Regions from separate parts of the Rhizobium laguerreae genome, predicted to be linked through region 3. Evidence: predicted binding sites of a transcription regulator. Region 3 holds the regulator's gene; each other region holds the start of a gene.
The links. The regulator PhoB, encoded in region 3, activates phosphate uptake and scavenging genes when phosphate is short. The targets are predictions, from matches to a motif close to TGTCATNNANCTGTCAT.
Positions count from the first base shown of each region.

Region 1: a site for PhoB is predicted at 3,852-3,868, ahead of phnG (phosphonate C-P lyase system protein PhnG). Genes of this name have one in related genera too.
Region 2: a site for PhoB is predicted at 4,440-4,456, ahead of HFO71_RS05775 (UDP-2,3-diacylglucosamine diphosphatase). Genes of this name have one in related genera too.
Region 4: a site for PhoB is predicted at 4,741-4,757, ahead of pehA (phosphoric/sulfuric ester hydrolase PehA). Genes of this name have one in related genera too.

Region 1 is NZ_JAAXQT010000006.1:268,092-275,573, reverse strand. It holds gene phnK (phosphonate C-P lyase system protein PhnK) at 1-717, opposite strand, end outside; gene HFO71_RS20185 (alpha-D-ribose 1-methylphosphonate 5-phosphate C-P-lyase PhnJ) at 714-1,589, opposite strand; gene HFO71_RS20180 (carbon-phosphorus lyase complex subunit) at 1,586-2,692, opposite strand; gene phnH (phosphonate C-P lyase system protein PhnH) at 2,697-3,305, opposite strand; gene phnG (phosphonate C-P lyase system protein PhnG) at 3,305-3,781, opposite strand; gene phnF (phosphonate metabolism transcriptional regulator PhnF) at 4,005-4,742, shown strand; gene HFO71_RS20160 (2,3-bisphosphoglycerate-dependent phosphoglycerate mutase) at 4,782-5,417, opposite strand; gene dapB (4-hydroxy-tetrahydrodipicolinate reductase) at 5,439-6,263, opposite strand; gene HFO71_RS20150 (ABC transporter ATP-binding protein) at 6,279-7,482, opposite strand, start outside.
Region 2 is NZ_JAAXQT010000001.1:1,168,627-1,176,108, reverse strand. It holds gene HFO71_RS05790 (ABC transporter permease) at 1-1,143, opposite strand, end outside; gene dgcA (N-acetyl-D-Glu racemase DgcA) at 1,246-2,229, shown strand; gene HFO71_RS05780 (MFS transporter) at 2,181-3,401, opposite strand; gene HFO71_RS05775 (UDP-2,3-diacylglucosamine diphosphatase) at 3,566-4,378, opposite strand; gene HFO71_RS05770 (histidine phosphatase family protein) at 4,642-5,391, shown strand; gene HFO71_RS05765 (efflux RND transporter permease subunit) at 5,457-7,482, opposite strand, start outside.
Region 3 is NZ_JAAXQT010000002.1:121,039-128,520, forward strand. It holds gene pstC (phosphate ABC transporter permease subunit PstC) at 1-558, shown strand, start outside; gene pstA (phosphate ABC transporter permease PstA) at 555-1,877, shown strand; gene pstB (phosphate ABC transporter ATP-binding protein PstB) at 1,893-2,708, shown strand; gene phoU (phosphate signaling complex protein PhoU) at 2,753-3,466, shown strand; gene phoB (phosphate regulon transcriptional regulator PhoB) at 3,600-4,283, shown strand; gene HFO71_RS07505 (GcrA family cell cycle regulator) at 4,606-5,139, opposite strand; gene HFO71_RS07510 (aspartate aminotransferase family protein) at 5,560-6,759, shown strand; gene argF (ornithine carbamoyltransferase) at 6,808-7,482, shown strand, end outside.
Region 4 is NZ_JAAXQT010000011.1:126,007-133,488, forward strand. It holds gene HFO71_RS29120 (carbohydrate ABC transporter permease) at 1-538, shown strand, start outside; gene HFO71_RS29125 (ABC transporter ATP-binding protein) at 535-1,605, shown strand; gene HFO71_RS29130 (nuclear transport factor 2 family protein) at 1,608-2,108, opposite strand; gene HFO71_RS29135 (nuclear transport factor 2 family protein) at 2,164-2,688, opposite strand; gene HFO71_RS29140 (alpha/beta hydrolase) at 2,709-3,671, opposite strand; gene HFO71_RS29145 (AraC family transcriptional regulator) at 3,799-4,584, opposite strand; gene pehA (phosphoric/sulfuric ester hydrolase PehA) at 4,874-6,418, shown strand; gene HFO71_RS29155 (ABC transporter substrate-binding protein) at 6,453-7,482, shown strand, end outside.

The DNA of each region.
Region 1 (7,482 bases), on a different contig from region 3:
CACGCGGTCGGTGAGCCCGTGTTCAATGACGTAGCCGTCCTTCATCACCATCATCCGGTGCGAGAGCAGGCGGGCGACGGCGAGATCGTGGGTGACGATGATGGCCGAGAGACCGAGATCGTTGACGAGGCCGCGCACGAGATCGAGCAGGCGCGCCTGCACCGAGACGTCGAGGCCGCCGGTCGGCTCGTCCATGAAGACGAGCCGCGGGCCGGTGACGAGGTTGCGGGCGATCTGCAGGCGCTGACGCATGCCGCCGGAAAAGGCCCGCGGCTGGTCGTCGATGCGGTCGGCGTCGATCTCGACGCGTTCGAGCCAGTCAATCGCTGAGGCGCGGATCTTGCCATAGTGCCGGTCGCCGATCGCCATCAGCCGTTCGCCGACATTGGCGCCGGCAGAGACGGTCATGCGCAGGCCGTCGGCCGGGTTCTGGTGCACGAAGCCCCAGTCGGTGCGCATTAGGAAACGCCGCTCGGCCTCGTTCATGCGATAGAGGTCGCGGTAGCTGCCGTCGCGCATGTGATATTCGACGCTGCCGGTGCTCGGCAGCAGCCGGGTGGAGAGGCAGTTGAGCAGCGTCGTCTTGCCGGAGCCGGATTCACCGACGATGGCGAGCACTTCGCCGGGCCAGAGTTCGAAGGAGACGTCGCGGCAGCCGATGCGGTTGCCGTAGAATTTCGAAACGTCATGGACTTTGAGAAGCGGGGTCTCGCTCATTCTGCAGCCTCCCGGGCCAGCATCTCGCCGGCATGTCCGTGTGCGCGGCGGTCTTCGCAATGATCGGTGTCGGAGCAGACGAACATGCGCCCGCCCTTGTCGTCGAGAACGACTTCGTCGAGATAGACATCCTCGGCGCCGCAAAGGGCGCAGGGCTTGTCGAAGCGCTGGATATCGAAGGGATAGTCCTCGAAATCCAGGCTGACGACGTCGGTATAGGGCGGAACCGCATAAATGCGCTTCTCGCGTCCGGCGCCGAAGAGCTGCAGCGCGTCCGACATATGCATCTTCGGATTGTCGAATTTCGGCGTCGGCGACGGGTCCATGACATAGCGGCCGTGGACCTTCACCGGATAGGCGTAAGTCCGCGAGATACGGCCGTTATGGGCGATGTCCTCGTAGAGCTTCACATGCATGAGGCCGTATTCTTCGAGCGCATGCATCTTGCGCGTTTCGGTCTCGCGCGGCTCGAGGAAGCGCAGCGGCTCGGGGATCGGCACCTGGTAGACGAGCACCTGTCCCACCCTAAGCTTTTCCTCGGGAATGCGGTGGCGCGTCTGGATGATCGTCGCATCCTTGGTATGCGTCGTCACCGCGACATTGGCGACCTTCTGGAAGAAGGCGCGGATGGAAACGGCGTTGGTCGTGTCGTCGGCGCCCTGGTCGATGACCTTCAGCACGTCATCCGGTCCGATGATCGAGGCCGTCACCTGCACGCCGCCGGTGCCCCAGCCATAGGGCATCGGCATTTCGCGCGAGGCGAAGGGCACCTGGTAACCCGGAATGGCGATCGCCTTCAGGATGGCGCGGCGGATCATCCGCTTGGTCTGTTCGTCGAGATAGGCGAAGTTGTAGCTGGCCAGATCGGTCATTCGGCGGCTTCCTTCATGTCTTCGCCACCGTTGCGGGCGGCTTCGAATTCGCGGCGCATGCGGCGGACGAGATCGAGTTCGGCCTGGAAGTCCACATAATGCGGAAGCTTCAGGTGCTCGACGAAGCCCGTCGCCTGGACGTTGTCGGAGTGCGAGATGACGAATTCCTCGTCCTGTGCCGGCGCGGTAATATCCTCGCCGAGCTCTTCGGCGCGAAGCGCCCGGTCGACCAGCGACATCGCCATCGCCTTGCGCTCACTCTGGCCGAAGACGAGGCCGTAGCCGCGGGTAAATTGCGGCGGCGCCTTGGCCGAACCCTTGAACTGGTTGACCATCTGGCATTCGGTGATCTGGATGGTGCCGAGCGAGACGGCAAAACCGAGTTCCGGCACGTCGAATTCCACCTCGACGTCGCCGATGCGGATTTCACCGGTGAAGGGGTGATTGCGGCCATAGCCGCGCTGGGTAGAATAACCGAGCGCCAGCAGGAAGCCCTCGTCGCCGCGGGCAAGCGCCTGCAGGCGGAGATCCCGGGTCATCGGGAATTCCATCGGCTCGCGGGTCAGGTCGCCGATCTTATGATCTTCCGGCATGTCGCCGTCAGCCTCGATCAGGCCTTCTTCGCCGAGGATTTCGGAGACGCGCATGACGCGGCCGGTCTCGGCGGCGCGCTGAGCGGGCGTCTCGACCGCCTCGTCCGAAAGCAGCGAGGGATCGAGCAGGCGGTGGGTATAGTCGAAGGTGGGCCCAAGAAGCTGGCCGCCCGGCAGATCCTTGTAGGTCGCCGAGATGCGGCGTTCGATCGTCATGTCAGCCGTGTCGAGCGGCTTTGAATAGCCGAAACGCGGCAGCGTCGTGCGGTAGGCGCGCAGCAGGAAAATCGCCTCGATCATGTCGCCGCGCGATTGGCGGATGGCAAGGGCTGCGAGCGTGCGGTCGAAAAGCGAGGCTTCGGCCATAACGCGGTCGACGGCGAGTGCCAGCTGCGCCACGATCTGTTCGATGCCGATCGCCGGCAGCGAACGGTCGCCGCGGCGGCGGTCGGCGAGCAGGCGATGGGCATTGGCGATGGCGGCCTCGCCACCCTTGACGGCAACATACATCAGCTCAGATCTCCGTTGCTGTGATCTTGGTGGTGCGCGGCAGGCAGAGGAAACGCTTGCCCGCCGTCAGCACGATGTCGACGCCGCGCGGAAAGAGTGCGCGGTTCTCGGTCCAGAGCCGCATGAAGGTCTCCGGCAGGCCGATTGGCGCGATCTCCGTCACGCTCTGGATGCCCGGACCCATCAGCGCCAGCCGGCGGCCACCCTCGAGTTCGGCGAGCTCGATGATGAGGGTCGTCGAGCGGTCGGGATATTCCTGCGTGCCGGATGCAAAGAGGCCGAAGGAGGAAAGCGCGGTGCCGGCCTCGGTGAAGGCAAAGCGCGCTTCGGCCTTTTCGGTGGTCAACGGCGCGCCGGTATGGAAGCCGAGCCACTCCGGCACGGCGGATCTCGCCAGTCCCTGGGAAAGCCAGACGGGCGTGTCGTGGTCGCAAAGCGTCAACGCGATCGTACCGGCGGCGATGCCGAGCGGGACCGGCGGAGCGACATCCGGCTGAACGGTCTGGATCGTGCCGGGGCGGGCCATGCCGTCCATCAGCATCTTGAAGCCGCTCTGGGCATGGAAGACCGGCTCGGCAAAACCGCCGGTCAGAGCTTCTGTCTTCAGGCCCATCAGTTATCTCCCCGCACCATGGTGAAGAAATCGACGCGGGTTGCCGCCGTCTCGTCCGCCTTGCGGCGTTCGGCTTCGGCGATCCGCTCAGTGATCGGTAAAAGCAGGGCCTGTTCGACGAAACCCTTCGTCGCTTCCTCCTGCCAGAGCGCGTCGAAGATCGCCGCAAGCCTGGCTTTTTCACGGTCGGTGCCGAGCGCCTGGGCATGGCCGACCACGCCCGAGTCGAGCCGCACCGTCGCCCGCGTCACGGTCACTTCTCCGAGATTGAAGGGAGCGCCGCCGCCGCCGATGCGTCCGCGCACCATCACCAGCCCGGTTTCCGGTCCGCGCACCGGATGGGCAACGGGCTTTTCCGGCAATGCATCAAAGACCGCCAAGAGTTCGCCGCGTTCCGCCAGCGCCAGCAGATCGGCGGCGCGTTTGCGCCCGGATGCCGTCTGTGACGCAGCGTCTGTCCTGTCCGCTGATATCATCGCCGCCTCCCCTAAAATGTCTATTGATATAGACAACCATACAAGATACACTTAGCTCTAAATCGATGTCGTGACAAGCGTGTGACATTCTACAGCGCCGCGCGTCTTCAGACGCGCAAAGGACGCTGTAGCACTCGGAATTCCTGCATAATTCGCTCCATAAATCGAAGTCGATTGATGGAGCGAATTATGCAGAAGGAATTAAATGGACGGCAGGGGCGGAATGGCGGGATTGAAGCAGGTGCAAAGGCAAACCGGCGTGGCGCTCTGGCGCCAGATCGCCGATCGGATTCGCGAGGCGATCAGCACCGGAGCCTATGACGAAACGGGCATGGTGCCGCCGGAAACGGTCCTGGCGCTGCAATTCGGCGTCAACCGACATACGGTGCGCAGTGCGCTGGCGGCACTGGCGCAGGAAGGGATCGTCCGTGCGGTTCAAGGTCGCGGCACGCTGATCGAGCGCAAGGAGCGGCTGAATTTCCCAATCACCAGGCGCACGCGCTTTACCGCCGGCATTGGCGATCAGGCGCGTGAGATGCGCGGCCTTCTGCTCGATGAGGCGAAGGAGGAGGCGAGTGCCGAGATCGCCGGCTGGCTGGGCCTGAAGCAGGGAGAACAGGTGATCCGGCTGGAAACATTGCGCCATGCCGACAGGCGGCCGGTTTCAAAGGCGACGAGCTGGTTTCCCGCCGAACGTTTTGCCGGGATTGGCGAAGCCTACCGCAGACACGAATCGATCACCAAGGCTTTCGCCGAACTCGGCCTACCGGATTATGTCCGCGCGACCACCGAAGTGACCGCCGCCCATGCGAGTGCGGCCGATATGGCCGACCTCGAACTCACCCCCGGCGCAATCCTGCTGATCGCCAAGGCGATGAATACCGATCTTGAGGGTGTGCCGGTGCAATATTCGATCAGCCGCTTCGCGGCCGACCGGGTACAGTTCACCATCGAGAACTGAGCGCCTTTCCCCGCCGAAGCGGGGAAAGATCAGCTGAGATCAATGTGCGCCCGACATGTCGCCGAGCACTTCCTTGGACGCGACGGTGGAATCCGCCTTCAGCGTGTAGACCATCGGCACGCCGGTCGCGAGGTTGAGGGCGAGCACACCTTCTTTGCTCAGCTTGTCGAGCACCATGACAAGCGAGCGCAGCGAATTGCCGTGCGCGGCAACCAGCACCTTCTCGCCCCTGAGCACGCGCGGCAGGATCTCCGTGAGGTAGTAGGGCCAGACCCGGGCGCCGGTGTCACGCAGGCTTTCACCGCCGGGAGGCGGCACGTCATAGGAGCGGCGCCAGATATGCACCTGTTCCTCGCCCCATTTGGCGCGCGCGTCGTCCTTGTTGAGACCGGAGAGATCGCCGTAGTCGCGCTCGTTCAGCGCCTGGTCGCGGATCGTCAGGAGATCGGGCTGGCCGACCTTGTCGAGGATGAGCTTCAGCGTGTGCTGCGCACGCACCAGCACCGAGGTATAGGCGACGTCGAATTTGATCCCGTATTCGGCGAGCGCCGCACCGCCCGTATTGGCTTCCTGGATGCCGAGTTCCGTCAGATCGGGATCCTTCCAGCCGGTGAAGAGATTCTTCAGGTTCCAGTCACTCTGGCCGTGGCGAACGAGGACGAGGGTACCGCTCATGAATATGCCTCCGTAGTATCGTTATGAGGAAGAAAGCCCGAGCACGTCGAGCATGGAATAGAGACCCGGCTTCTTGTCGCGCGCCCAAAGGGCCGCCTTGATGGCGCCGCGCGCAAAGATCGAGCGGTCGGCCGCACTGTGCGACAGGGTGACGATTTCGCCTTCTCCGGCAAAAAGCACGGAATGTTCGCCGATGACGGAGCCGCCGCGCAGCGTCGCAAAGCCGATCGTGCCCGCCTCGCGGGCGCCCGTATAGCCGTCACGCACCCGGACCGATTGCGAGGCAAGATCGATGCCGCGCCCTTTTGCTGCGGCCTCGCCGAGGAGAAGGGCTGTGCCGGAAGGCGCGTCCACCTTGTGCTTGTGGTGCATTTCCAGGATCTCGATATCCCAGTCGATAGGATCAAGCGCACGCGCTGCCTGTTCCGCGAGCACGCCGAGCAGATTGACCCCGAGGCTCATATTGCCCGACTTGACGATGCGCGCATGGCGGGCCGCCGCGGCGATCCTGGCATTGTCATCGTCCGAACAGCCGGTCGTGCCGACGACATGGACGATGCGCGCCTGTGCGGCAAGGCCTGAAAATTCCACCGTTGCGGCAGGCGAGGTGAAGTCGAGCACGCCTTCGGCATCGAGAAAAGCGTTGAGCGGATCGTCGCCGATAACGACACCGGTCGGGCCGAGACCGGCGATCTCGCCGGCATCCTTGCCGACGAAGGGCGAGCCAGCGCGCTCGACCGCGGCATGCAGCGTGACAGCTTCGATGGAATGGATGAGCCGGATCAGCGTCTGCCCCATGCGTCCGGCTGCGCCAACCACCACCAGTTTCATCGCAGCATCGCTCATCTCAGTCTCACCAGGTCAGTTTGAATCGGAGGCTGAAGGCCTCTGCAGGTTGTTGAGGCGAGCGTAAAGACCGTCGCTGACCTTCGCAAGCGTCTCGTGATTGCCTTCCTCGACGACACGGCCCTGCTGCATGACGACGATCTTGTCGGCGCGCACCACGGTCGAAAGCCGGTGGGCGATGACGACGACGGTGCGTCCGCTCATCGCTTCGTCAAGCGCTTTCTGCACGGCCGCCTCGGATTCGGTGTCGAGGGCCGAGGTCGCCTCGTCGAGAAGCAGGATCGGCGCATTGCGCACCAGGGCGCGGGCAATCGACAGCCGCTGGCGCTGGCCGCCCGAAAGCGTCACGCCGTTTTCGCCGACCGGCGTCTCGTAACCCTGCGGCTGTGCCGAGATGAAGTCATGCGCATAGGCAAGCCGGGCGGCCTCCTCCACCTCGGCATCGGTCGCTTCCGGCCGGCCATAGCGTATATTGTCGCGGATCGTGCCCTCGAACAGATAGGGCTGCTGCGAGACATAGGCGAGCTGCTGACGCAGCGACTTCTTGGTGATGTGGGCGATGTCCTGTCCGTCGATCAGGATTTCGCCCTCGCGCGGATCGTAGAAGCGCGGAATGAGGCTGATGACGGTGGACTTGCCGGCGCCGGAGGGACCGACCAGCGCTGTGGTCGCGCCGCCCTCGGCGGTGAAGCTGACGCCGCTGAGCACGCTCTCATTGCCGTAGGCGAAGGAAACATTGCGGAATTCGATCCTTGCCTGCGTCACCGTCAGCGGCCGGGCATCCGGCAGGTCCCGTTGGCGCGGTTCCATGTCGAGCAGTTCATAGATCATCCGCGCATTGACGACGGCACGCTCCATCTGAACCTGCAGGCGGGCAAGCCGGCGGGCCGGGTCATAGGCAAGCAGCAGCGCCGTGACGAAGGAGAAGAAGGCGCCCGGCGGCACATTGAAGTAGATCGAGCGGTAGGCGGCATAGGCAAGCACGCTGGCGACGGCAAAACCTGCGAAGCTTTCCGTCAGCGGAGAGGTGCGTTCGGAAAGCCGGGCAATCCGGTTCGCCCGGCTTTCGGCGCCCTTGATGAGCTTGTTGACCTTGCGTTCCAGTTCTTCTTCCATCGTGAAGGCTTTCACGATGGCGATGCCCTGGATCGTCTCCTGCATGGCGCCGAGAACATGGCTGTTCAGATGCACGGCCTCGCGGGTCGCCGAGCGCAGCCGC
Region 2 (7,482 bases), on a different contig from region 3:
CGCAAAAAGCCCGTCCATCAGGATGACGACGAAAATCGCCTTGACCACCGCGGCCGTCACGTGCTGGCCGAGCGACTCCGCGCTGCCGCCGACCTTCAGCCCCTCGACAGCGGCAACGATGCCGATGACCAGCGCCATGAACGGCGCCTTGATCATGCCTGAGAGCACCGTCGACAGTGTCACCGCCTCGTGCAGGCGCGACAGGAAATTGGCGAAGGTGATGCCGGAATAGCCCCAGGCGACAGCGGCAGCCCCGCCCAGCGAAGCGAAATTCGCCAGCACCGTCAAAAGCGGCAGCGCAATCGTCAACGCCACCAGCCGCGGGAAGATCAGCACGCCGATCGGGTTCAGCCCCATCACCTTCAGCGCGTCGATCTCCTCGCGCATCTTCATCGAACCGATTTCGGCGGTGATGGCACTGCCCGAACGGCCGGCGATCATGATCGAGGTCAGAAGCACGCCGATTTCGCGCAATTGCAGGATGCCGACGAGATCGACGACGAAAACCTCAGCGCCGAAATAGCGCAGCTGAAAGGCGCCCTGCTGGGCGATGATCGCCCCGATCAGAAACGACATCAACAGAATGATCGGAACGGCGCGAACGCCCATATGGTCGATCTGGTTGACGATGGACGCCGGCGAAACGCCACTGCCGCGGCCGAACTTCATCTGCGCGCCGCGCACCGCCGAGCCGAGGATATACATGGCGGCAGCGAAATTGTCCCAGACCTCATAGGTCATTTTGCCGATCGGCGCGAGGATGCGCGCGGCAAGCGAGACTTTCTCCGTCTGCTCCGGCTCGGGCTTGGCCGGCTCCTCGGAAAACATCTCCAGCATTTCGTCGATATGCGGGTTGGTGCCTTCGAAGCGAACCGCCCGCCCGCCCGCCTCTTCCTGTTTCTTCAGCCGGCACAGCAGCCAGATGCCGGCTGTGTCGATCTCCGATATGTCCGAGAGGTCTACCGTCAGGTCGCCGGTCTTCTTCTGCAGGAGCTTTTCGAAATCGCGCAGCACCAGATGGATGTAGGCGCTGCGCCAATTTCCCTGAAGACGCACACGCTGTCCCGAGCCATCAGCCTGGTCGTTCACATCAAGTGAGGCGGCGTTGCGATTCTCGGCGTTCAAGATACTTGTGTCTTTCAAGGCTTACAGCGACATTGCCGAATCGCGAAGCAGATCGTTCGTCGCCCGGCGCGTCAATATACAGAAGCACCGTGCAATTTCCATGCTCGCAGGAGAGCAATAATGCCGCGTACCCTCGATATCCAGATGAATTCCTTTCCGATTGCCGGGACCTTCACCATCTCGCGCGGGGCAAAGACCGAAGCCGAGGTCATCACCTGCACGCTTGTCGAAGAGGGTGCGCAGGGGCTTGGCGAATGCGTGCCTTATCGCCGTTATGGCGAGACCATGCAGAGCGTTTTCGCCCAGATCGAAGCGGCGCGACCGTTGATCGAGGCCGGCATCTCGCGCCGCGACCTGCTGTCGGCCATGCCGCCGGGTGCGGCCCGCAACGCCGTCGATTGCGCCCTCTGGGATCTTGAGGCGAAGCGGACGGGAGACAGCGTCGCCGCCCGCCTCGGCCTTTCCGCTCCGCAGCCGCTCACCACCGCCATCACCATCTCGCTCGGTGAGCCGGAGGTGATGGCCGCCCGGGCGCGCGAGCATGCCGGCCGTGCCCTGCTGAAGGTCAAGGTCGGCACTGGCGACGATGAAAGCCGCATCCGCGCCGTCCGCGCCGCCGCGCCCGATGCCGAAATCATCCTCGACGCCAATGAAGGCTGGCCCGAAGCGGAGTTGGAGCGTCATCTCCATATCGCCGCAGAAGCAGGCATCGCCCTCGTCGAGCAGCCGCTGCCGGCCGGCCGCGATGGGCTGCTCGCCGAAATCCGCCGCCCGCTCCTCGTCTGCGCCGATGAGAGTGTCCACCACACCGGCGATCTCGCAAGCCTTGCCGACCGCTACGACGCGATCAACATCAAGCTCGACAAGACCGGCGGCCTGACGGAGGCGCTGTCGATGAAGGCCGAGGCTGAACGGATTGGATTCAGCATCATGATCGGCTGCATGGTCGGCACCTCGCTTGCCATGGCGCCCGCCGTTCTGCTCGCCCAGAATGCCGATTTCGTCGATCTCGATGGCCCGCTATTACTTGCCCGCGACCGCGAACCCGGCCTGCGCTACGCAGCCTCCCTGGTCTTTCCGCCCGAAAGCACCCTCTGGGGCTGAAGGTAATAGGCTGAGATGACGAGGCCGAGGCCGACGAACGCCACCACGGCCATGACGTAATAGCTGACGACGCCGAGCCAGGCGTAGAGATAACCCGACGCCAGGGTCATCAGCGCCATCGCCATGCCGACATAGAAGAAATAGGCGCCCTGCGCCGAGGATTCCTGCGTCTCCTGCACCGTCGCCACGATCCGCCGCTGCACGCCGGTATGCACGAAGGCGTAGGTGAAGCCGTGGAAACATTGCAGCAGGAAGAAACCGGCAAAGCCCGTATTCATCGGAAACAGGATCCAGCGGCAGACGCTGATGGCGCAGCCGAAGCGGATCAGCGTCCAGGCGTCGAAGCGACGGCTGAGGCGCTTCGACAGGAAGAACACCGTCACTTCCGAAGCGACGCCGGCGCTCCAGAGCAGGCCGACCTCGGTACCGGAAAAACCGAGGTGATGCCAGTAGATCGAGGAGAAGGCGTTGAGCACCGCATGGCTCGATTGCTGGATGGCGACGCCGATCAAGAGCAGCAGCAGATGCGGCTCCCGCAGGCCGCTGCCGGTGGCGGCCGGAAGATCGATCGGCTGGCCTCGCCGCCGCGTCGGCCCGATGCGCGGGCAGAAGATCGCCATGACCACGGTCATGATGAAGCCGAACATCATGATCGGCAGCACCATCCCCCCGCCCCACCGGTTGATGAGTTGGCCACCAATCAGCGTCGAAACGATGAAAGCAATCGAACCCCAGACCCGCATCGATCCGTAATCGAGACCCCAGCGGCGAACGCCAGATATGACGATCGATTCGACGACCGGCACATAGGGCGCGAAGGTGGCGCCCTGCAGCGTAAAGACGATGAAGACAGGCCAGAAAGTCGTCGTCCAGTAGAGTGCTACTGCCGTCAGCAGCGACAGGCTGCCTGACCAGAGCAGTACGTCGGCGCGCTCCTTCATCCGGTCGGCGATCATGGCGACAACAGGCGCCACCAACACGCGCACCACCATCGGAACGGCCAGGATCACACCGATTTCGTGGTCGCTGAAGCTGTGGCCCGCAAGCCAGACGGGGAAGAACGGCAGGACGATGCCGTTGACGAGCAGCGGCGCGCAATAGGAAAGCGCACTGAGCAGCCGGAAGCGCGGCGGCGCTCCCTCACCCGTCGGGGAATTTTGAGCGGGAATCATGGGTGGACCTGAAGGAAACTCGTCGTTGTCCTAACACACCACCCTGGAGGCGACTATTGCGAGAAGTAGCCGTCCTGAAACGTTTTAGAAAATAAATAGGGCCTGTCGCCTGACGGTAACGGCTAAATTCGATGGAGCCAGGCGCGGATGCGCCGGCGCCAAAATCAGGCGGCTTGCGGGGCCAGTTCGCCCTCGTCATGCATTTCGATAGCGGCAAGTGCCGGCACACTGCTGGCGAGCGCCCGCCAGGTGATCAGTTCGAAGGTGCCATCCTCGTGCTCGGCGACTGCCGTGCAGCTTTCCACCCAATCGCCGGTGTTGATGTAGCGGATGCCGTCCATATCCTGGATGATGGCATGATGGATATGTCCGCAGATCACGCCATCGGCGCCATGCTTGCGGGCTTCCTCGGCCACGACGCGCTCGAATTCGCCGATGAAGTTGACGGCATGCTTGACCTGGAGCTTCGCCCAGGCCGAGAACGACCAGTAGGGCATGCCGAGCCGGCGGCGCACTGCCGCAAGGATGATATTGATGCGGATCGCAGTGTCATAGGCCCAGTCGCCGAGATAGGCGAGCAGTCGCGCATTGCGGACGACAACGTCGAACTCGTCACCATGCAGGATCAGGTATTTCTTGCCGTCGGCGCCGTCATGCATCATGCGCTCGACGACCTCGATGCCGCCGAAATGCATGCCCGGGAAGGCGCGCAGGAATTCGTCGTGATTGCCGGGAATATAGACGACGCGCGTGCCCTTGCGCGCCTTGCGCAACAGCTTCTGGACGACGTCGTTGCAGACCTGCGGCCAGTACCAGCTGCGCTTCAGGCGCCAGCCGTCGACGATGTCGCCGACGAGCACGATCGTATCGGCCTCGTGGTGACGCAGGAAATCCAAGAGGAAGTCGGCCTTCGCGGCCTTCGAGCCGAGATGGACATCGGAAATGAAGAGCGTGCGGAAATGTCTGGGTTCCATCATGTCTTTCACGAGCTACCGCTCATGTCCCATCTTTCATCTAGCCTTCCAAAACCAGACTCGTGTTTCAGGAAGATGACAAGGTGTGGAAAAGCCCTGCAAACCCGATCATCCCGCGCTGGCAGAATGCCTGTCGCCGCGCTGGCAGAATGCCTGTCGCCGCGCGGCCGCATGGCCGTCGCTGCCAGGCCTGCCGGCCATGTTGCCCTGCGCATTCAGGACGTTCATGATGGCGGCGATTCATATCCGACAATGCGGGATGGCTGATGCGTCTTTTTCTCGTTCGCCATGGCGAATCCCTCGGCAATATCAACGAACAGGCCTACCGCCAATTCGGCGATCACAATGTGCCGCTGACGCGGTGGGGCCATCGGCAGGCTCTCGAAGCAGGCAGCGTGATCGCCTCCTATCTCAAGGCATTGCCGAGCGCGCGTTTCGGCAAGCTGCATATCTGGTACTCGCCCTTTCTCAGGACCCGGCAGAGCAAGGATGCGCTGCTCGAAGCCCTGCCGGAAAGCTTCGTCGGCGATATCAGGGAGGATTATCTGCTGCGCGAGCAGGATTTCGGTCTCTTCACCGAAATCTACGACCACGCCGAACAGAAGCAGAAGTTTCCCGAGGAGTTCGAAAAATGGGCAAGGCTGCGCAGCAACAGCGGCAAGTTCTACGCACGGCCGCCGGATGGCGAAAGCCGGGCGGATGTGGCGCAGCGGGTGCGCCTATTCCTCCAGACCGTCATGCACGACGCCGAAAATAGCGACCACAACCTCGTGATCGTCGGTCATGGCGTCACCAATCGGGCGGTCGAAATGAACTTCCTGCACCGCCCTGTCGAGTGGTTCGAGCGCTCCGACAATCCTGGAAACGCCGATATCACCCTGATCGAGGGGACGCGCTCGCAAGGATACGAGTCAATCCTGCTGCACCAGGCTGCCGACCGGCAGCCGGGACAGGAAGGCGAACTGCGCGATGCCTATGGCGCCGACGTGACGATCACGCCGAAGCCGACTGCATAATTCCTGAAATCGGGCCGGCGCAAAGGTGCGGCGGGTTGCGCAAGGCAACCCGCCAACTCTTCACCTCAGGTCGGCGACGTGACGGTTGCCGGCTCCTGCCCGGCCGGCGCCTCCTCGTTCACAGTCTCCGGCCGCTTCGTCCTCAAGAGACGCAGCACGAAGACGAAGAAGACGGGAACGAAGAAGATCGCCAGCACCGTCGCCGAGATCATGCCGCCGAGCACGCCCGTGCCGATGGCATTCTGGCTCGCCGCGCTTGGCCCGGTGGCGATCGCCAGAGGCACCACGCCCAAAGTGAAGGCGAGCGAGGTCATGATGATCGGCCGGAAGCGCAGACGGGCGCCTTCGATCGCGGCATCCATCAGCGACTTGCCCTCGGCAAAACCGTCCTTGGCGAATTCCACGATCAGGATGGCGTTCTTCGCCGACAGTCCGATGATCGCGATCAGGCCGACCTTGAAGTAGATGTCGTTGGACATGTCGCGGCTCACCACCGCGAGCACGCAGCCGATGACGCCAAGCGGCACGACCAGCATCACCGACAACGGGATGGACCAGCTCTCGTAAAGCCCCGACAGCAGCAGGAAGACGAAGAGAATGCTGAGGCCGAACAGGAACGGCGCCTGCGATCCCGATCTCAACTCCTCCAGCGACTGGCCGGTCCATTCGAAGCCGAAGCCATCGGGAAGTTCCGAGGCCAGCCGCTCCATTTCGACAATCGCCGCCCCCGACGAATATCCCGGCGCCGGAGCGCCAGAGATGCGCACGGAAGGGTAGCCGTTATAACCGACGATCTGCGCCGGCCCCTTCTGCCATTCGGCGACGGCGAAGGACGACAGCGGCACCATGCCGCCGCTCGCATTGCGGACGTTGAGCTTCATCAGGTCTTCCGCCTGAAGCCTGCTCTTGTCCTGCGCCTGTACTATGACGCGCTGCATGCGGCCCGAATTCGGGAAATCGTTGACATAGCTCGAACCGAGATTGGCGGTGATCGTGCTGTTGATGTCGGGGAAGGCGACGCCGAAGGTATTTGCCTTTTCGCGGTCGATGACGAGCACGAGTTGGGCCGAGTCCGGCATGCCTTCCGGTCGGATGCCTGATATGATGGGATTCTCAGATGCCTTGCCGATCAGCATTCCCGCCGCCTCGGTCAGTGCCGCCTGGCCTTTCCCCCCGCGATCCTGAAGGCGGAAGGTGAAGCCGTTGGTCGTGCCGAAACCTTCGATCGGCGGCGGCGACAAAGCGAAGGATGTGGCGTCCTTCAGTCCAAATAGCTGCATGTTGGCGCGGTTGGAGATCTCCTGTACCGAATTGCCGGCGCCGCGTTCGGCCCAGTCCTTGAGCGTGACGAACACCAGGGCAGCGTTCGGTCCCTGCCCCGAGAAGCTGAAGCCCTGGATCGCAACGACGTTGGCAACGGCCGGCTCCTTCTTGAAGATCGCTTCGATGCTTTCAAGCGAGGCCACCGTGCGGTTGCGGCTCGCCTCCGGCGGTCCCTGCACGTCGACGATCAGGAAGCCCTGATCCTCATCCGGCACGAAGCTGCTCGGCAGGTTGACGAAAAGATAGCCAAGGCCGATGAGCAGCGCGACATAGACGGCCATGACCCGCCAGGAGCGCTTGGCCAGTCCCTCGACCGTGCGGGCATAACGGCCGGTCAACCGGTCGAAGTTGCGGTTGAACCAGCCGGCGATGCCCTTCTTCTCGTGATGACCCTTGATCGGCTTCAGGAAGGTGGCGCAAAGCGCCGGGGTCAGCGACAGCGCCAGGAAGGCCGAAAACAGGATGGATACGACCATCGTCAGGCTGAATTGACGGTAGATGATGCCTGTCGAGCCCGGGAAGAACGCCATTGGCACGAAGACGCAGGAGAGAACCAGCGTAATCCCGAGGATCGCGCCGGTGATCTGCCGCATCGCCTTCTTGGTCGCTTCCTTCGGTGACAGCCTTTCCACCGCCATCAGCCGCTCGACGTTTTCCACCACCACGATGGCGTCGTCGACGAGAATGCCGATGGCAAGCACCATCGCGAACATCGTCAGCACGTTGATCGAGAAGCCTGCGGCAAACATGACGGCAAGCGTCCCGAGC
Region 3 (7,482 bases):
TACGGCTTCTTCGCGCTCGTCACCGTCGGTCCGTTCCTGCGCGATTTCTCCGCTCAGGTCAGCGGCCTTCTGTCCGGCAACTACAGCAATTTCATTCAGGCGCAGAGCGTTCTGACGGCCGGTATCGTCATGGGCATCATGCTGATCCCTTACGTGTCCTCGCTGTCGGACGATATCATCACCGCCGTGCCGCGGTCCCTGCGTGACGGTTCGCTCGGTCTTGGTGCCACACGCTCCGAAACCGTCAAGAAGGTGGTCTTGCCCGCAGCCCTTCCCGGCATCGTCGGCGCATTGCTGATGACTGCCTCGCGCGCCGTCGGCGAAACCATGATCGTCGTGCTGGCCGCCGGTGTGGCCGCCCGCATCCAGATCAACCCGTTCGAGCCGATGACGACGGTGACGGTCAAGATCGTCAACCAGCTGACCGGCGACCTTGAGTTCACCTCGCCGCAGACGCTGGTTGCCTTTGCCCTTGGCATCACCCTGTTCTGCATCACGCTTTGCCTCAATATCTATGCGCTTTACATCGTGCGCAAATACCGGGAGCAGTACGAATGACGGATATTGTTTCTCCCACATCAGGCGTCACCGTTTCCAAGGCGCCCGCGCGCCGCGATATCGGCATCAAGCGCCGCTATGCCGCCGAGCGCCGGTTCCAGGCCTATGGCATCGCCGCCATCACCTTCGGTCTCGTCTTCCTCTTCATCCTGCTGTGGACGGTGATCGGCAAAGGTTATACCGCCTTCCAGCAGACGGCGATCACCCTGCCGATCGAATTCGTCGAGAAGACGATCGACCCCGACAATAAGCGTGCGACCGATCCCTCGGTGCTGATCGCCGCCAATTATCCGGTTCTCCTGCGTGACGCGATCGTCAAGCAGCTGAACATCAATGCCTCGAGCCGTCCCGACGTGCGCGATGCAACCGCCATGCTGTCGAAGAGTGCGCCGATCCAGCTGCGCGATATGGTGCTCGCCGATCCGTCGATCATCGGCAAGACGGTCAATGTCACGGTGCTCGCCGACGCCAATGTCGACAGCGCCAACAAGGCCCAGATCGACCTCTCGGTCGATGAGAAGAACCGCAAGGTCAACGACAAGCAGGTCGGCTGGATGAACGAGCTGAAGGCGAGCGGCGCTCTCCACAAGCAGTTCAACACCGGCCTCTTCGTCAACGGCAATTCCAGCCGTCCGGAGGCCGCAGGCCTTGGCGTCGCCCTGATCGGCTCGCTCTACCTGATGCTGATCGTCCTCGTGCTCGCTCTGCCGATCGGCGTCGCCGCCTCGATCTATCTCGAGGAGTTCGCGCCGAAGAACAAGCTGACGGACCTGATCGAGGTCAACATCAACAACCTCGCCGCGGTGCCTTCGATCGTCTACGGTCTGCTCGGTCTTTCCGTCTTCATCAATTTCATCGGCCTGCCGCGCTCGGCCTCGCTGGTCGGCGGCCTGGTGCTGACGCTGATGACCCTGCCGACGATCATCATCGCGACGCGTGCGGCACTGCGCGCCGTGCCGCCGTCGATCCGCGCCGCAGCGCTCGGCCTTGGCGCTTCGAAGATGCAGATGGTGTTCCACCATGTGCTGCCGCTCGCCATGCCGGGCATCCTGACCGGCACGATCATCGGCCTGGCGCACGCGCTCGGCGAAACCGCGCCGCTGCTCCTGATCGGCATGGTCGCCTTCGTCGCCAATGCGCCGACGACACCGCTCGATCCCTCGACGGCTCTGCCCGTACAGGTCTATATGTGGGCCAACGAGGCAGAACGTGCCTTCGTTGAGCGTACTTCGGGTGCCATCATAGTCCTGCTCCTGTTCCTGATCGTCATGAACATGGGCGCCATCCTCTTGCGTCGTCGCTTCGAGCGCCGCTGGTAAACGGAGTTAAACATCATGAATATGTTGACGGAAGCTGCAGTTGAAAAGGCGCTGGATCAGAAGATGAGCAACGTCCCTTATAAGATGATCGGAAAGGATGTCTCGGTATACTACGGCGAGAAGCGCGCGCTTTTCGATGTGAACCTGAACGTCCGCGAAAACACCGTAACCGCTCTGATCGGCCCGTCCGGCTGCGGCAAGTCGACCTTCCTGCGGTGCCTCAACCGCATGAACGATACGATCGACGGCTGCCGCGTCACCGGCAAGATCACGCTTGATACCGACGATGTCTATGATCCCGATATTGACGTCGTCGAACTTCGCGCCCGCGTCGGCATGGTCTTCCAGAAGCCGAACCCGTTCCCGAAGACGATCTATGAAAACGTCTCCTACGGCCCGCGCATCCATGGCCTTGCCAAGTCGAAGGCCGATCTCGACCAGATCGTCGAAACCAGCCTGCAGCGCGCCGGCCTCTGGAACGAGGTCAAGGACCGCGTGCACGAATCCGGCACCGGCCTGTCGGGCGGTCAGCAGCAGCGCCTCTGCATTGCGCGTGCCGTCGCCGTCAGCCCTGAAGTCATCCTGATGGACGAGCCCTGCTCGGCGCTCGACCCGATCGCCACCGCCAAGGTCGAGGAACTGATCCACGAGTTGCGCGAGAACTACACGATCGTCATCGTCACCCACTCCATGCAGCAGGCCGCGCGTGTCTCGCAGCGCACCGCAATGTTCCACCTCGGCAATCTCGTCGAGGAGAACGACACCGACAAGATGTTCACCAATCCCGACGATCCGCGCACCCAGGACTACATCATGGGTCGCTTCGGTTGATTTTGGCGACACCAAGCCTTCCCGTTATTCGAGGATAAAGCCCCATGGCATCGACACATATTTTTTCTGCCTACGATGATGATTTGAAGTTCCTGTCCAGGCGGATTTCCGAAATGGGCGGCCTGGCCGAGCAGATGGTCAGCGAAGCCGTCCGCGCCCTCGTCAACGGCGATACCGCACTGGCGCAGAAGGTCATCTCCGACGATGTGATCCTCGATCACGCCGAACGCGAAATCGGCGACAAGGCGATCGTCACCATCGCCCGCCGTCAGCCGATGGCCTCGGACCTGCGTGAAATCATGGGTTCGATCCGCATCGCCGCCGATCTCGAACGCGTCGGCGACCTCGGCAAGAACACCGCCAAGCGCGTCATCGCCGTCCAAAGCACTGGCGTTCCCCGTAAGCTCGCCCGCGGCCTCGAGCATCTGTCCGAGCTGGCGCTCGTCCAGCTCAAGGAAGTACTCGATGTCTACACCAATCGTTCAGCCGACAAGGCGAATGCGATCCGTGAACGCGACAACGAGATCGACGCGATGTACACCTCGCTGTTTCGCGAACTCCTGACCTATATGATGGAGGATCCGCGCAACATCACCAGCTGCACGCATCTTCTCTTCTGCGCCAAGAATATCGAGCGCATCGGCGACCATGCCACCAACATCGCCGAGACGATCTTTTACATGACGACAGGCGCACAGCCGGAAGGCGATCGTCCGAAGGACGACAGCGCCAACACCGTAGGCGCGGTCACGGAATAACCGCCCGCATAGTTAGTTGCGTGCGCGCCCGTCCGGGCGCGCAAAGAGGTCGCAGCCAATTTCTGAATTTGCGCAGGATGAATTGCTTAAATCACCCCTGATTTAAGGATGATGCGCGAGGAGACCGACACGCATGATCCCGAGAGTTGCAGTTGTTGAAGACGAGGAAGCCCTCAGCGTGCTTCTTCGCTACAATCTCGAAGCGGAAGGCTTCGAGGTCGATACCATCCTTCGTGGCGACGAAGCCGAGATGAGGCTTCAGGAGCGCACGCCCGATCTTCTCATCCTCGATTGGATGCTGCCCGGTGTCTCCGGCATCGAGCTCTGCCGGCGCCTGCGCATGCGGCCCGAGACCGAGCGCCTGCCGATTATCATGCTGACGGCGCGCGGCGAGGAGAGCGAGCGCGTCCGCGGATTGTCGACGGGTGCCGACGATTATGTCGTCAAGCCCTTCTCGACCCCGGAACTCGTTGCCCGCGTCAAGGCGATGCTGCGCCGCGCCCGTCCCGAGGTGCTGTCGACGGTGCTGAAATGCGGCGATATCGAGCTCGACCGCGAAACCCATCGCGTCCATCGCAAGAGCCGCGAAGTCCGCCTCGGCCCCACCGAATTCCGCCTGCTGGAATTCCTGATGTCGTCGCCGGGCCGGGTGTTCTCCCGCTCGCAGCTTCTCGATGGCGTCTGGGGCCACGATATCTATGTCGACGAGCGCACCGTCGACGTCCATGTCGGCCGTCTGCGCAAGGCGCTGAATTTCTCCAACATGCAAGACGTCATCCGCACCGTCCGCGGCGCCGGTTATTCGATGGAAGCCTGAGGGCTTCCGTTCTGGTTACTGACAGAGTCGACCGACGATTTTTTCGTCGTGCTCGGGCTTGTCCCGCTGCTGTCCGGTTCGCGGCGATAGACCGCCCCTCATCCGGCTGCCGCCACCTTCTCCCCGCTCGCGGGGCGAAGGGACCCGCTGCGACGTCTCCGTTCCCCGTCCTCCACCTCTCCTGTGGCACGTCCCCTCGCCCCGTTTACGGGGAGAGAGTTAGGGTGAGGGGCAGCCATCCCGCAATAAGCGCTTCCATCCACTCGCATAAAAAAACGGGCCACTCGGCCCGCTTTCTGCATTCTAAACGATGTTCGCTCGTTCAGCTGGCCCGCGCCGCTGCCCGGCGGCGTTCATTCACCGGCTGGTAGGCGAGTTTCTGGTGATAGCCGCAATAAGGCGAATTGTCGGGGGATTCGCAGCCGCAGAAATGGAAGTCGTCCTTCAGCGGATCGCCGACTGGCCACTTGCAGGTGCGTTCGGTCAGTTCCGTCAGGCCGAGGCGGCGCGAAATCGGCACCACCACGTTGCCCCTCGGCACGTATTCCATTTCCTCGATCGTTTCGATCTCGATCTCTTCCTTCAGCATCGTCGCGCCCTGCTGGCGGGTGACGGTGCGGGTCGTGATCCGGGAGGCGTAGTTCGGTGCGCGCGGCGCCGATGTGTTGCGCTTCGGCGTTCGCGCCGCGGTGTTGGTGCCGCCGGCCTTGGCACGGCCGGGAAGGCACAGCCGGTGCACTTTGCCGATGACCGCGTTTCTGCTGACCCCACCGAGCTGCGCAGCAATCTGGCTGGCGCTCAGTCCTTCGGCCCAAAGCTTCTTGAGTTTCTCGACCCGCTCGTCTGTCCAGTTCATGCCCTGTCTCCACCTTTTGCGTTGGTGATGGCAGAATCCCTCACCGTTGTCCCGGGAGCTCCGAAACAAGAAACGCTTGATCAATTTTGGTGACTAGTTCCGCCGCATGCAGTCTAGTAATTGATCTTTAACCTAGTGTGAGGCTGACTCCGTGACAAGAGTCGCATGAATCCGGATGAATCGAATTCGTAGTTTTCCCCAACTTGCTGCCCCTGCGTGTCATTTCTGCAATAATGCCTGTTGATGACTGAAAATGCCGCTGTACACCCTTGCTGCATACGCTAAGGGCGCCGTTTTGTTGACATTGCAGCGCGAAAAGGAAATAGTGCCACTCGCCGCCGCAAGGCGGCATTTTTGATTTTTCGGGCCTGGTTTCCTTAGCCGGAGTCATTGCCCGGCAACTTTGATGGAGATCGCGCCATGGCTGAAGCCGCGCCGCTTTATGACACCTATTCTCGTGCCCCGCTGCGGTTCGAGCGAGGCGAGGGCGTGTGGCTGATCACCGAAAGCGGCGAGCGATATCTCGATTTCGGCGCCGGCGTCGCCGTCACGTCAGTCGGCCACAGCAATCCGCATGTGGTCGGCGCATTGAAGGAGCAGGCCGACAAGGTCTGGCACCTGTCGAACATCTATGAGATCCCCGGCCAGGAGCGTCTGGCAAAGCGCCTGACGGACGCCACCTTCGCCGACAAGGTGTTCTTCACCAATTCAGGCGCCGAGGCGCTCGAATGCGCAATCAAGACGGCGCGCCGCTATCAGTTTTCCAAGGGCCATCCCGAGCGCTTCCATATCATCACCTTCGAAGGCGCCTTCCACGGACGGACGCTGGCGACGATCGCCGCCGGCGGCCAGGAGAAATATCTCGAAGGCTTCGGCCCCAAGGCGCCAGGTTTCGATCAGGTGGCTTTCGGCGACATCGAAGCGGTCCGCGCCGCGATCACCGAGGCGACGGCTGGCATCCTCATCGAGCCCGTGCAGGGCGAGGGCGGCGTCCGTCCCGCCACGCCTGAGTTCATGAAGGCGCTTCGCCAGCTCTGCGACGACAACGGCCTGCTGCTGATTCTCGACGAGGTCCAGACCGGCGTCGGCCGCACCGGCAAGCTCTTCGCTCATGAATGGTCGGGCGTCACCCCCGACATCATGGCTGTCGCGAAGGGCATCGGCGGCGGTTTCCCGCTCGGCGCCTGCCTTGCCACATCAGAGGCCGCCTCCGGCATGAAGGCCGGCACGCATGGCTCGACCTATGGCGGCAATCCGCTTGCCATGGCCGTCGGCAGCGCCGTGCTCGACATCATCCTTGCCGATGGCTTCCTCCAGCAGGTGCGCGACGTAGCACTCGTCTTCCGCCAGGGTCTCGCCTCGCTGAAGGATCGTTATCCCGATGTGATCGAAGACGTGCGCGGCGAGGGGCTTTTGCTCGGCATCAAGGCTGCCGTTCCCTCAGCCGAACTGCTGCAGGCGATCCGCGCCGCCCATCTGCTCGGCGTGCCCGCCGGCGACAACGTCATCCGCCTTCTTCCGCCGCTTGTGGTCACCGCCGAGGAAGCCCGCGAGGGCCTTGCCCGCGTCGAGCGCGCCGCCGAGAGGATCCGCGCTTCCAAGGTTAAGAAGACGGCTTGAAGAAATTGCCGCCTTCGGGCGCAGCACAGGTACAGGTAAGTAGACGATATGAGCCCTAAACACTTCCTCGATCTTTCGGCGGTCACATCCGCCGATCTCAGAACGATCATGAACGATGCGCTCACCCGCAAGCAGGCCTTCAAGGCAGGCACGGGCGACAAGCCGCTCGCGGGCAAGATGCTGGCGATGATCTTCGAGAAGCCGTCGACGCGCACCCGCGTCTCCTTCGACGTCGGCATGCGCCAGCTCGGCGGCGAAACGCTGTTCCTGTCCGGCACCGAGATGCAGCTCGGCCGCGCCGAGACGATCGGCGACACCGCCAAGGTGCTGTCGCGCTATGTCGATGCGATCATGATCCGCACCACCGAGCATTCCAGGCTGCTGGAGCTTGCCCAGCATGCGACCGTGCCCGTGATCAATGCGCTGACGGATGACACCCATCCCTGCCAGATCATGGCCGATATCATGACCTTCGAAGAGCATCGCGGCCCGATCAAGGGCAAGACCATCGCCTGGACCGGCGACGGCAACAATGTGCTGCATTCGCTGGTCGAGGGTGCCGCGCGTTTCGGCTATCGCATGAACATGGCCGTGCCCCTTGGCTCGGAGCCAAAGGATCACTATCTGAACTGGGCCCGCAATGAGGGCGCCGAAATCATGCTTTGCCATGATGCCGACCGTGCGGTCGCCGGCGTCGATTGCGTGGTGACCGATACCTGGGTC
Region 4 (7,482 bases), on a different contig from region 3:
CCGCAACGTCTGGGTGGATATCGGCCTGTTCCTGATCCTGATGCTGCAGGTCCTGCCGGCCTCGCTGATGATCACGCCGATCTTCGTCGGCTTCTCGCAGATCGGCCTGCTTTCCACTCCGCGCCTTGCGGTCATCATCGCGGTCGCGGCAAAGAGCATGCCCTTCTTCGTCATCCTGGTGCGCGCCACCTTCATGAGCGTTCCCCAGGAGCTGGAGGAGGCGGCACTCGTCGACGGCAATTCGCGCGTCGGCGCCTTCTTCAACATCGTGCTGCCGCTGGCCCGCAACGGCATCCTGGTCAGCGCCATCCTGATCTTCATGCAGGCCTTCGGCGAATTCGTCTATTCGAAGTCGATGATCCAGGCGGCCGAGCTTCAGCCGGCAAGCGTCGGCCTCAATTCCTTCATGGGGCCGAACACCAACGAGTGGAACAACATCATGGCCTACGCCACGATGTATGTGACGCCGATCCTTGCCATCTTCGTTCTCTTGCAGCGCCGCATCGTATCCGGCCTCACCTCTGGAGCCCTCAAATGACCACACAGATCGAGCTCAGAGGCGTCAACAAATATTACGGCGCCTTCCACGCCCTGAAGAATATCAACCTCTCGATCGCCAAGGGCACTTTCGTTGCGCTCGTCGGCCCATCCGGCTGCGGCAAGTCCACGCTGCTGCGCTCGCTTGCCGGCCTCGAAAGCATTTCGTCGGGCGATCTCAGGATTGCCGGCGAGCTGATGAACGGCGTGCCGCCGCGCAAGCGCGACGTTGCCATGGTGTTCCAGTCCTATGCGCTTTATCCGCATATGACGGTCGAGGAAAACCTGACCTACAGCCTGCGCATCCGCGGCATCGCCAAGGCCGAGGCCAAGAAGGCCGCCGAGGACGTGGCAGCGACGACAGGTCTTTCGCATCTCCTGAAGCGCTATCCGCGCGAGCTTTCCGGGGGCCAGCGCCAACGCGTCGCCATGAGCCGTGCCATCATCCGCCACCCCAAGGCGTTCCTGTTCGACGAGCCGCTGTCCAATCTCGACGCTGCGCTGCGCGTCCACATGCGCAAGGAAATCCGGTCGCTGCACGACCGGCTGCACGCAACCTTCGTCTACGTCACACACGACCAGGTCGAAGCGATGACGATGGCCGACCATGTGGTGGTGATGCGCGACGGCGTCATCGAACAGCAGGGCGCGCCGCTGGATCTCTACGACCGGCCGGCGAACCGGTTCGTTGCCGGTTTCATCGGTTCGCCGGCCATGAATTTCATCCCCGCGATTGCGGCGGAAGACGGAAAGAGCCTTGTCCTGGATTTCGGCGCGGTGAAACAGACGCTTGCGATATCACGCGCCATCGAACCCGGGCGTAAGCTCGTCGCCGGCATCCGGCCGGAGCATATCGGCGTCGTCGAGCCCGGGCATGGCAGCTTCGATGTACCGATCGCCTTCGTCGAATCGACCGGCTCGTCAACCTTCATCGTCGCGGCGACGGAGCCGGAGCTGACGATCGTCGAGACGCGGCGCGACAGGGTCAAAGCGGGAGACATGATCGGACTTTCGATCGATCCGGGCCAGATCCATCTCTTCGACGCGTCGACGAATCACCTGGTATAAGCTCATTCGAGCAGCCGGTCGGGCAGGGGTTTCAGCGGGTAGGCCTGCCAGAAGAAGGTATCGGCCGCCGCCTGATCATAGGAGAAGTTGCGCGCCTCTTTGATCTTGCCGTTCTCGATGCGGAAGGCGAGCACCCAGATGGTGTCGACATTGGCCAGGCGGTCTCGTCCCGACCAGCCGCGATGCATGTCGATCACCCAGTACTCGTCGGCCGTCAACGCGATCAGCTCGGCGCGGAAACCGGCCTTGCCCAGCTGCTGGAAGAATGCCGCCACTTCTTCCTTGCCGCGTTTGACGCCGGCCAGCGGATGATGGCCGGGAATGTGCCATTCGATATCGTCGGCGAAGAACGCGGCGACACGGCTCATGTCGCCGCTGCCGTAGGCGGCGTAGTAGTCGGTGATGACCTTGCGGTTTTCTTCCGGGCTTGCGGCTATGACGGTTCCTCCGGAAAAGAGTGCGACTGAAACGGAGAGTGCTCGAACGAGCGATGGTCTGCGCATGCGGATCTCCTTGAAGGTATATTGGAATGAGAGTGGCAGGCCGGATCAGGCCGGATCAGCCCGGCTGCCCGGCGCGTTCCGCGGCCCTGTTGACCAGAGCCCGGTCGCCGGTCTCGTGGGCGGGCGTCATCACCAGCCGGGAGACTTTCCAGGTGCCGTCGATCTTGGTGAGGTCATATCGATAATGTCCCATCAGTACCCAGCTCTCCGCGCCGATCCGATGGACTGCCTGGAAATCGGCCTCGGCCACCGCTGTCGGGCCGGCACTTTCGATGATGGCGTGGTTGCTGACGAGATGCAGCGTGCGATCGAAGCCCGGCAGAAAGGCAGACCATTGCCGGATGACGGCTTCGGCCGGCTGGGTGGTCGGCTCGCCGCCCCAGAGGCCGGTATAATCCAGCGTCACCGTGTCGGCGAAGGCGCCGCGCACGCGGTCCCACTGGTGGCGGTCGGCGCCAGCGGCAATGTCGGTAATGGTATCGATGATGGCCGCGCGGTCGTCGGCATCGATCGATTCGGCACTGGCGGTGAATGACGCCAGCAAGACGCCGGCGGCAGCTGTGAGCATGAGGGTTTTCATGGTCACCTCCTTGTCAGGTATCAGGAGCCTTTGTTGATCCGTTCGAAATGCGCAGCCGCGGCATCGGTCGCCCGCGTGACATGCTGGGGATTGTCGTAGAAGTCGAACTGGGTGACGCCGTCGAGCCAGATCTCGGATGCATCACCATGAAGGCGCGCCAAAAAGGCATGTGTGCCTTGCGGAACGGGGGCCGCTTCCGAGTGGACGATCAGCGTCGGTTTGTCGAGGCGGTCACCGGTGGCAACCGAGTCATAGGTCAGCCATGGCTCCCAGGAGGCGAGATTGAACTTGTTGTCATATTGCGGGATGAGGCCGCGAGTGGGCTCGGTATAATAGGGGATCTGGTACATCAGCGTCGTGCTGTCATTGGCGCTTGCGGCAACGATCATCCGGGGCTGGCCGTTGCGCTCGGCTTCCTCAGCCTCGCGGGATATGGCGATCGGCCTGGAGACACCGTCCGCACTGCCATAGATCCGCTCGACGATCGCCTTGTCATGCAGCCACGGCGCAACCAGCGATATGGCGGTGAAATCGGGATTGCCCGAAGCCGCCGCCGCCATATAACCGGCGGAGGCGCAGATGCCGAGACCGGCGATCTTGCCGGCGTCGATTTCCGGCAGCGTCGTCATGTAGTCGGCCGCCGCTACGATATCGTCGGTCTTGGCCGCCGGATCCTCCTTGAAGCGGATATTGCCGCTGGACTGGCCCCAGCCGCGGAAATCGAAGGCGAGGGCAATGAAGCCGCGCTCGGCCATCTCCTCCGCGTAAAGGCCGGACATCTGCTCCTTGATCGAGGTCCAGGCGCCAGTCACCAGAACGCCGGGGCGCTTTTCGCCCGGCTTGTAGTCGGCCGGGAGATAGAGCGTGCCGGCAAGCGTCACTCCCTCGTTCTGGAAGGAGACGGGACGGGTCTCGATGCCAGCCGCAAAGGCCGTCGAATGGAGCAGGGCTGCTCCAATTGCAGAAAGGGTCGATAGTCTCATCGAAGGTCTCCTCGCCGTCACCGCCAGTTTCATGAGGTACGAGGAGGAGTTTCGCAGCATCGGCGCGCAGGCGCCGGAGCGATACTTGGCATTTGTTATGTGTTTATTGTCATTCTGGGTCGGAGCGCTATCTTCTGCGAAACGCTGCCGGCGTGAGCCCTGTACTGCGCCTGAAATGCCGACCGAAGCGGGACACGTCGTCATAACCCACGCGGATGGCGACGGCAGCAACCGGAACGCCCGTGGTCCTGAGCAGCACCTTGGCCCGTTCCATTCGCTCACGGATGACATATTGTAGCGGCGACGTGCCGAGCGCAGCGGTGAAGATGCGCACGAAATGGAACCGGCTCATTGCCGCCTCGGAAGCCATGTCGTCAAGGGAAAGATCCTCGGTGAGATTGTCGTGGATATATGCCAGTGCACGGCGCAGCCGCCGGTCCTCGACCCCAATGGATGACAGCGGGGCAGGCGAGAGCAGCTGGGCCAAATGTGCTGCAACCGCAAGGTTCATCGTATCGCGATAGAGGGATTGCGGTGCATCCCGAAGAGAGGCCGCGTGACGAACGAATTGAACCAGCAGCGGATCGAGGCTGCCGACGACGGGATTGAAGACGGCCCTGTCGAAACCGACATCCTTGAGCAAGGCATCCGACAGATCCACCCTCAGAAACGAGAGCTCATCGTCATATTCGCAGGTGCCCGACGAACCGGCCGGCAGAATCCAGCCGTCGCCGGCACGCAGCGGCACGACCCGCTTACGATCGGAACCGACGGCGATGCGGTGCCGGTCCTGATCAACCAGAAATAAGCCGATGGCCAGCCGGGGAATCGCGAACGCACCACCGCCAGCAGGCAGATCCAGCCTGCCCGCCGTCAACCAGTCTCCGCTCGAAACTCCTCGCGGTCCGCTCATGGGACAAATCTAATTTGTCACGCCGGGAATTCAACCATGCAGATTTCGGCTGTCTTGGCGTCGGAAAGCAACTGTTATTAGCCGGAAGACGAAGAAAGCCCGATAGCGAGAGCCGGGGAGCCGCCTCACGCGGTGAACGGCTGTTGTGTCGCAAGTATTACAATCTTATGACGCTCATGGAATAAAAGCGAAGAAAGCCACGATCCGTTTAATGTCATGGAACTTTGAAAAAGTGGTCATCGCGCTGAAATAATCGCGGTTCAAACAGCCCCGCACAAGTGGGGGCTCCATGCGAAAGAAAAACGTTCTACTCATCGTCGTTGACCAATGGCGAGCCGATTTCGTTCCGCACGTTCTGCGTGACGACGGGAAAATCGATTTCCTGAAGACGCCTAATCTCGACCGGCTCTGCCGCGAGGGCGTGACCTTCAGGAACCATGTGACGACCTGCGTTCCCTGCGGTCCGGCCCGCGCGAGCCTGCTTACCGGCCTCTATCTGATGAACCATCGCGCCGTGCAGAACACGGTGCCGCTCGACCAGCGCCACCTCAACCTCGGCAAGGCGTTGCGCGGCGTCGGCTACGATCCGGCGCTGATCGGCTATACGACGACGGTGCCGGATCCGCGCACCACTTCGCCGAACGATCCGCGCTTCACGGTGCTCGGCGACATGATGGACGGTTTCCGTTCGGTCGGCGCCTTCGAGCCTAATATGGAGGGTTATTTCGGCTGGGTGGCACAGAACGGCTTTGAGCTGCCGGAGCATCGTCCTGATATCTGGCTGCCCGAGGGCGAGGACGCCGTTGCCGGCGCCACCGACCGTCCGTCACGCATCCCAAAGGAATTTTCGGACTCGACCTTCTTCACCGAGCGGGCGCTGACCTATCTCAAGGGTCGCGACGGCAAGCCCTTCTTCCTGCATCTCGGTTATTACCGGCCGCATCCGCCCTTCGTCGCCTCCGCTCCCTATCACGCCATGTACCGGCCGGAAGACATGCCGGCGCCGATCCGCGCGGCCAGCCCGGATATCGAGGCTGCACAACATCCGCTGATGAAATTCTATGTCGACAGCATCCGCCGCGGCTCCTTCTTCCAAGGCGCCGAAGGGTCGGGCGCAACGCTCAACGAAGCGGAACTGCGCCAGATGCGGGCGACCTATTGCGGCCTGATCACCGAGGTCGACGATTGCCTTGGCCGAGTCTTCGACTATCTCGACGACACCGGACAGTGGGACGATACGCTGATCATCTTCACCAGCGACCACGGCGAGCAGCTCGGCGATCATCACCTGCTCGGCAAGATCGGCTACAACGATCCGAGCTTCCGCATTCCGCTCGTCATCAAGGACGCCGGCGAAAATGCCCGCGCCGGCGCGATCGAAAGCGGCTTCACCGAGAGCATCGACGTCATGCCGACCATTCTCGACTGGCTCGGCGGAAAGATCCCGCACGCCTGTGACGGCCTGTCGCTGCTGCCTTTCCTGAGCGAGGGCCGGCCGCAGGATTGGCGCACCGAATTGCACTACGAGTACGACTTCCGCGACGTCTATTATTCCGAGCCGCAAAGTTTTCTCGGCCTCAGCATGAACGATTGCAGCCTCTGCGTCATCCAGGACGAGCGATACAAATACGTTCATTTCGCAGCGCTACCGCCGCTGTTCTTCGATCTGCAGCACGATCCGAACGAATTCACCAATCTCGCCGACGACCCGGCCTATGCCGCGCTCGTGCGGGACTATGCGCAGAAGGCGCTCTCCTGGCGCCTGAAACATGCCGACAGAACCCTGACCCATTATCGCTCCGGCCCAGAGGGCCTGAGCGAACGCAGCCATTGATCCGATCCACCAGAGAACCCAAGGAGATATTCCCATGGTCACCTTCACCCGTCGCGGTGCTCTCGGCCTTGCCACCGGCGTCGCCAGCTCGCTGATCCTGCCGCGCTTTTCCATCGCCCAGGCCGACAATCGTCCTTCAATCACCATCGCCGTACAGAAGATCTCGAACTCGAACACGCTGGATACCTTGCGCGAACAGTCGAATGTCGGCCAGCGCATCTTCAATTCGTCGCTCTGGGAAAGCCTGATCGGCCTCGACTGGCTCGGCAACCTCTCGGCCGTTCCGTCGCTCGCCACTGAATGGCGCCGTATCGACGACAAGACCGTCGAGCTGAAACTGCGCCAGGGCGTCAAATTCCACAATGGCGACGAGATGACTGCCGAAGACGTCGCCTTCTCCTTCAGCAAGGAACGCATGTTCGGCGATACGCAGCCGAGCGCCGGCAAGACGATCTTCGTCACCGAAAAGAACCCGCTCGGCCGCGAAAGCAAGGAACTGCCGGTCGAAATTCCGGCCGTCGCCCGCCGTATCTGGCCGGCCCTGCTCGGCATCGAAATCGTCGACAAATACACCGTCCGCTTCGTCAACGGTTCGCCTGACGTGACGATGGAAGGCCGCATCTCCGTTGCCGCCAGCGCCATCGCCAACCGCCGCAGCTGGGATGAGGCCAAGAGCTATCTCGACTGGGCCCGCGCACCGATCACTACCGGTCCCTACCGCGTCGCCGAATTCAAGCCGGACACCTACCTGATCTACGAAGCGCATGACGAGTATTGGGGCGGCCGTCCTCCGGTGAAGCAGATCCGCTTCGTCGAAGTTCCGGAAGTCGCCTCGCGCGTCAACGGCCTGCTGTCCGGCGAATATCATCTCGCCAGCGACATCCCGCCGGACCAGATCGAAGGCATCGAAAAGAATGCTGCCTTCGAAGTCCAGGGCGGTATCATCACCAACCACCGCCTGACTGTGTTCGATAAGACCCATGCCCAGCTCGGCAACCCGCTGGTTCGCCGCGCCTTCACGCATGCCATCGACCGACAGGCGATCGTCGACTCGCTCTGGGCAG